Puniceibacterium sp. IMCC21224: one gene and its partner. The protein of the gene in region 1 interacts with the protein of each later gene in a pairwise test. Links are inferred from orthologs where the notes say so. Each region holds a gene or a part of one and is shown in the gene's direction. Other genes may lie near its edges.

Evidence for each region.
Region 2: the proteins of rlmN (region 1) and ftsZ interact in binary tests that used the Escherichia coli proteins (3 or more experiments, as listed by UniProt). The link is inferred for Puniceibacterium sp. IMCC21224 from one-to-one orthologs.

What each region holds. Positions count from the first base shown.
Region 1 is NZ_LDPY01000001.1:448,805-452,094, reverse strand. What follows is about bases 42-3,010. They hold rlmN (23S rRNA (adenine(2503)-C(2))-methyltransferase RlmN), read left to right. Parts: upstream 42-921; coding sequence 922-2,100; downstream 2,101-3,010. Other genes in these bases: cueR (Cu(I)-responsive transcriptional regulator), read left to right, coding at 2,856-3,010; IMCC21224_RS02170 (hypothetical protein), read left to right, coding at 2,304-2,759; IMCC21224_RS02180 (invasion associated locus B family protein), read left to right, coding at 217-747; IMCC21224_RS02185 (asparaginase), read right to left, coding at 42-49. In the rest of the region: more of IMCC21224_RS02185, read right to left, coding at 1-41; more of cueR, read left to right, coding at 3,011-3,245.
Region 2 is NZ_LDPY01000001.1:2,916,823-2,920,074, reverse strand. The notes cover bases 27-2,957. They hold ftsZ (cell division protein FtsZ), read left to right. Parts: upstream 27-632; coding sequence 633-2,282; downstream 2,283-2,957. Other genes in these bases: lpxC (UDP-3-O-acyl-N-acetylglucosamine deacetylase), read left to right, coding at 2,686-2,957; ftsA (cell division protein FtsA), read left to right, coding at 27-459. Outside these bases: more of ftsA, read left to right, coding at 1-26; more of lpxC, read left to right, coding at 2,958-3,252. UniProt on the Escherichia coli protein: Essential cell division protein that forms a contractile ring structure (Z ring) at the future cell division site. The regulation of the ring assembly controls the timing and the location of cell division.

The sequences.
Region 1 (3,290 bases):
CAAAGGGTCCGCGCCAGATTTCGGCCAGGGGGGCGGGGGATCGGGTCATGAGGTCCTCACTTCTAAGCGATATTCTGCCAACAGGGCTTTCGCGGGGTCGGTATTTCAGGCTATTCTGTCCGGGTCGAGAAAAAAACTGTTGCGCGGCAGCATAAGCCGGAACACCAAGGGCGCAACTTTGAGTATTGAGGGCAAAGGCAGCTGGAGGCTGGACGTATGAATTCATTCAAGACACGTGTCTTGACCGGAGCTTTCGCGGCGCTGGCCGCAACCACTGCGTCAGCGCAGGAAGAAAGCAACAATCGTGTGGACGCCATGACCGACTGGTCGGTGTTCGAAGAACAGACCCCGCGGGAATGCTGGGCTGTGACCACCTACAAGGAAAGCGTGAACACCAAGGATGGCCGTGTCGTCGCCGTGACACGCGGCGAAATTCTGCTGATGGTGTTTTTCCGCCCTGCCGCTGGGGTAACCGGTCAGGTTGCGTTCACTGGCGGCTATCCCTTTGCAGACGGATCGACGGTCAACGTCAATGTGGGCGGTACTGAGTTCGAGCTGTTTACCGAGGGCGAATGGGCCTGGCCCGCCAGTCCGGCGGATGATGCCAAGCTGATCACTGCGCTGAAGCGCGGAACCGACGCTGCCGTAAGCGCGCGATCGTCGCGCGGTACGGCGACCAAGGATACCTTTTCGTTGCTTGGCTTTACCGCTGCTGTCGAGGATGCAGAGAAGCGCTGCGCCAGTTGATCCGTCGCCCCTGATGCCGTGTCAAAACGGTCAGGTCGTGTTGGTTGCAACGCAGTGAGTGCGTATTTGGAAAGAGAAGAAGCCTAGGGCAGGACCTTGTGCCACGCCCTTTTTGCTTTGGATTCGGACGCGCGTTCTGGTAGGGACCGGGCTTGTTTTTCGAGGATGCGACCGATGACTGCGACCACGCCGATCACCCAGGATGTTCTGACGATCCCCCGCAAACTGCCGGAGGGACCACAGAACCTTGTCGGGATGACCCGCGATGCCATGCGCGAAGCGCTGATTGCTGCCGGGACCCCGGAAAAGCAGGCCAAGATGCGCGTCAATCAGGTCTGGCAATGGGTCTATCACTGGGGCGTGCGCGATTTCGACGCGATGACCAATCTGGCCAAACCGTTCCGCGCCCTGCTGGCGGAGCGATTCGTGATCTCTCTGCCTGAAGTGGTGACCAAACAGGTCTCGGACGATGGCACGCGCAAATTTCTGGTGCGGATCGCCGGCGGGCACGAGGTTGAAGTGGTTTATATTCCCGAAACTGACCGGGGTACGCTGTGCATCTCGTCTCAGGTTGGCTGCACGCTGACATGTTCGTTCTGCCACACCGGCACGCAAAAGCTGGTGCGCAACCTGACGGCCGCCGAAATTGTCGGTCAGATCATGCTGGCCCGTGACGATCTGGGTGAATGGCCGCAGCCCGGCGCTCGCAAGGATGAGACACGCCTGCTGTCCAATGTTGTGCTTATGGGCATGGGTGAACCGCTGTATAATTTCGACAATGTCCGAGATGCGATGAAAATCGCCATGGATCCCGAAGGCATCAGTCTGTCGCGCCGCCGCATCACTCTGTCCACTTCGGGTGTCGTACCGGAAATCGCCAAGACCGCCGAACAGATCGGCTGCCTGCTGGCTGTGTCCTTTCACGCCACCACGGACGAGGTGCGCGACAAGCTGGTACCGATCAACAAACGCTGGAACATCGAGACGCTGCTGAACACCTTGCGCGACTATCCGCGAGTCTCGAACTCGGAACGCATCACCTTTGAATACGTTATGCTCAAGGGTGTGAATGACAGTGATGAAGACGCCCATCGTCTGGTCGAACTGATCAAGGGTATCCCGGCCAAGATCAACCTGATCCCGTTCAACGAATGGCCAGGAGCGCCCTATCAGCGGTCGTCGGGCAATCGTATCCACGCCTTTGCGGACATCATCTACAAGGCCGGTTATGCCAGCCCGATCCGCACCCCCCGGGGCGAGGATATCATGGCGGCCTGCGGCCAGCTCAAATCCGCCACGGAACGCGCCCGAAAATCGCGCGCGCAGGTCGCCGCCGAAACAGGCCAAGGCTGAGGGCGCAAGGTCAGCCCTTTGGCGGCGAATGCACGTCCCGTTTTACCGCAACGGTGTTGCAGCGCGCGCCGCAGACCGCCTGACGGGATGCTGCCTGGCCCATGCGGGAAAGCGCGCACAGTACCCGATTAAAATTATCAGGATTGACAAGACCCCCTGCGCCCGCGCATGTTTCGCCTATCTTATCCAAAGAGCCGCCACAGATGCAGCACACGTTCCTGACCGCCGATGACGGCCATCCCGTCACCATTGATCTGCGCGAACCCGAGGCGCAACTGATCACGATGCTCCGTTTCTGGACCAACGGTATCAGTGGCCAGTCAAGAGTCTGGAATTCCCTAAGCCACGATCTGGGGGCAGAGCGCGCCAGCGCCTGTCTGCTGGCCTTTGACGAAGTGCTGCGCCTGATACGGCAGCACGGATGGGGGCGTCTTACACCCGGTGCGCCGCAGGCGCCTCTGTCCGAGCAGGAACGCAACTTTGCCCGCTTTGTGCTGATGTGCGTCGAGGCGGACCGCGAAGAGGCGCTGCAACACGCGCTCTTTTTGGTGACACCTGCAGCGATGTTGCCGTTGTTTCTGGCCGCCGGGCGGTTGGGTCTGCCACTGATCTGCCGCGAAAGCCGTTGCCGCCTACAACGAGCGATGCGTGACGGCTGACAACCGGCGGCGTCTCACCGACCCTTAGGCGCCTGCACTTGACCTTCTTGTTGTGGGAACCTTTATGTCAGGGGTACGTAACCCGAGGGGACAGCCATGAACATTGGTGAAGCGGCCAAACATGCGGATCTGCCGCCCAAGACGATCCGCTATTACGAAGACATTGGCCTGATCAAACCATTGCGTGACACCAATGGCTATCGCGCCTTTCGTGATCAGGATCTTCACAAGCTGGCGTTTCTCAGCCGCGCCCGTACTTTGGGGTTTACCATTGACGATTGCCGAACGCTGATGGCGCTCTACGCGGACGAAACCCGCGCCTCGTCGGATGTGAAACGGGTCGCCCAACAGCATCTGCAGCAGATTGACGACAAAGTTGCGCAGCTTCAGGCGATGCGGACCACTCTGGCAGACCTTGTCCACGCCTGCGCCGGGGATAGCCGCCCCGATTGCCCGATTCTCAGCGATTTGGCCGCCAACGACTAATCCCACCCCCGCGATGCAGGAGTTAATCTGCGCCCGGCCCGCTGC
Region 2 (3,252 bases), 2.5 Mb from region 1 along the record:
GTTGTCGCTACCGGGATGGATGACCGCGAGATGATCGAGATCGGCGGCGACACTGGCGACTGGCACCACGACCGCCGCACCGTCAGCCGTGCCGAGCTGATCGGGATCATGCGCCCCCGCGTCGAAGAGATCCTTGAGGATGTCCGCGCCCGTCTGGACGCTGCCGGGTTTGAACATCTTCCCAGTCAGCAGATCGTTCTGACCGGCGGGGGCAGTCAGATCCCCGGCCTTGATGGCCTTGCATCCAAGATCCTCGGCCATCAGGTCCGGCTGGGCCGTCCGCTGCGCGTGCACGGGCTGCCGCAGGCTGCGACGGGGCCGGGATTTGCCAGCGCCGTGGGGCTTTGCCTCTTTGCGGCGCATCCACAGGACGAATGGTGGGATTTTGAAATACCGGTTGAGAGGTACCCGGCCCGGTCTCTCAAGCGGGCGGTGAAATGGTTCCGGGACAACTGGTAAACGCAATATATTGGCTTGTTGGCGAAATCCCGCGTACAAAGGCCAATTAATTGCCATATTTGGTGGAAATAGCACGTTTTTTGGGTGACGTGTTGCTAACGAAACGGTAATACTTGGCGGGAATAGGCGCAAAAAGGGCCTGAAACAGGCCATAACAGCAGGCGGACAGAGCAATGACATTGAACCTTTCGGTGCCCGGACATGACGATCTGAGACCCCGTATCACGGTGTTTGGCGTAGGTGGCGCTGGCGGTAACGCGGTCAACAACATGATCGAGAAAGAGCTCGACGGGGTCGATTTTGTCGTCGCCAATACGGACGCTCAGGCACTTCAGCAGTCCCGGTCGACCAGTAAAGTCCAGCTAGGTGTTAAAGTCACCGAAGGTCTGGGTGCAGGGGCCCGCGCAAGCGTTGGGGCCGCCGCCGCCGAAGAGAGCATCGAACAGATCGTCGACCATCTGGCCGGCGCGCATATGTGTTTCATCACGGCTGGCATGGGCGGGGGCACCGGGACAGGTGCCGCACCGATCATTGCACAGGCTGCGCGTGAACTGGGTGTGCTGACCGTTGGTGTCGTGACCAAGCCCTTTCAGTTTGAGGGCAATAAGCGGATGAAGCAGGCCGAGGACGGCGTCGAGGCGCTGCAAAAGGTCGTCGATACGCTGATTATCATTCCGAACCAGAACCTGTTCCGGCTGGCCAACGAAAAAACCACCTTTACCGAGGCATTCAGCCTAGCGGATGACGTGCTGTATCAGGGCGTCAAAGGTGTGACCGACCTGATGGTGCGTCCGGGCATGATCAACCTCGACTTTGCTGACGTGCGCGCAGTGATGGACGAGATGGGCAAAGCCATGATGGGCACGGGCGAGGCCGAGGGCGAAGATCGCGCGATCCAGGCCGCTGAAAAGGCCATCGCCAACCCGCTGCTGGACGAAATCAGCCTGCGTGGGGCCAAGGGTGTTCTGATCAACATCACCGGATCGCTCGACGTCACGCTGTTCGAAATCGACGAAGCGGCCAACCGGATCCGCGAAGAAGTGGACCCGGATGCCAATATCATCGTGGGTTCGACGCTCGACAATTCGATGGAAGGCCGGATGCGCGTCAGCGTTGTGGCCACTGGGATCGACGCCGTCGATGTAAACACCGAGATGCCGGTGCCGCGCCGCAGTCTGGCCCAGCCGCTGAGCCAGAACGCAGGCGAAGCTGCCCCAGCGCCAAAGCCCGTCGCCAAACCAGCACCGCAGCCCGCAGTTGCGGCCCGTGCACCCGAAGTGACCTATGAGGACGAGGAACCGTCGCTGTTCCAAGAGGCAGAAGTCCAGCGGAGCGAAGAAGTTTCGGAAACCCTGTTCGACGATGACGACCGCTATGATGCCGCGCAGGGCGACGATGGCCTGCCGCCCCCGGTCTACAAGCCGCAGATCGCGCAGTTTCAGCCACGCGCGGAAATCGAGGCCGAGCCTGAAACTTTTGTCGCGCCACGCGCACCTGCCCCAGGCACCCCGTCGCCCGAAGCTATGGCGCGCCTGCATCAAGCCGCACTGGCGGCCCGGGCGCAGCAACGTCAACCCGGCGTTGCCGCAGCGCGCAGTGCAGCTCCGACGGCCGAGCAAGAAGCAATGGATGGCGACAAGCCGCGCTTTGGCATCAACTCGCTGATCAATCGCATGACTGGCCACGGGACCGAGGCGCCTGCGCCGCGTCGCCAGCAACCGCCGGTACAGGCCCGCAAGCCCGATCCGATGATCGACGCAGAGCCCGATCCCGAACAGGAACGGATCGAGATTCCAGCCTTTCTGCGTCGCCAGGCCAACTGATCACGTCGCACGGGACGCATAAGAACTGATCCCCTCCAGGGACCCAAGGCAGAACGCCCTCTCCATCCGGAGGGGGCGTTTTTTTGTCTGATTCAGGAATTTGTGACGCTGCATCGCAGCGACAGACCACACGTTTCCGGCCATTGCGGCGTGAAATGTTGACGGCAAGCTCGCCTTTCAGGGTGATCAAAACAGGAATGTCACGGCATTTGACGCAGCGTCTTTCATCGGGATATCTAATTGGCATTAAACAATAAAAATCAAACTCGGCGCGGCTCCGCCGACCTGCTCATCACGATGTTTCAGTCCGTTACAATCTTTGATTTGAGACCGCTGCGCCAAGCTCGTATCTCATTGGCAAGCGAAAGGGCGTTAACCTTTTCGCAATGAGTGAGGTAAGACCGTGCAGACCACAATCAGATCCGCGATCACATTTCAGGGCACCGGCCTCCACTCGGGCCGCCCTGCGCGTTTGACGATCCGTCCTGCCTCGGCAGAGCATGGTGTCTGGTTCAAACGTACAGACATCATCTTTGGTGACACTCTGGTCCCGGCCCGCTGGGACGTTGTTGAGCAGTCGCCGCTCTGTACCCGGATCGTGAACCGGGCCGGAGTTTCGGTCTCGACCATTGAACATGTCATGGCCGCGCTGGTGGGCTGTGGCATTCACAACGCCCTGATCGAAATTGACGGTCCCGAAGTGCCGATCCTTGACGGGTCATCCGCGCCATTTGTGCGGGGAATCCTCGCGCGTGGTGTTCGGGTACTGGGTGCTCCGGTGCGTGTGATCGAAATGCTGACCACGGTCGAAGTGCGTACCGCATCGGGCTGGGCGCGGCTGAGCCCGGCACCCGAAGGGTTGGGGCTGGGTGGTCTGACCATGGATTTCCACATCGACTTTGCCGACGCTGCAATCGGATCGCAACGTAAGGTTCTGAACCTTGCCAACGGGACTTTTGTGCGTGAACTC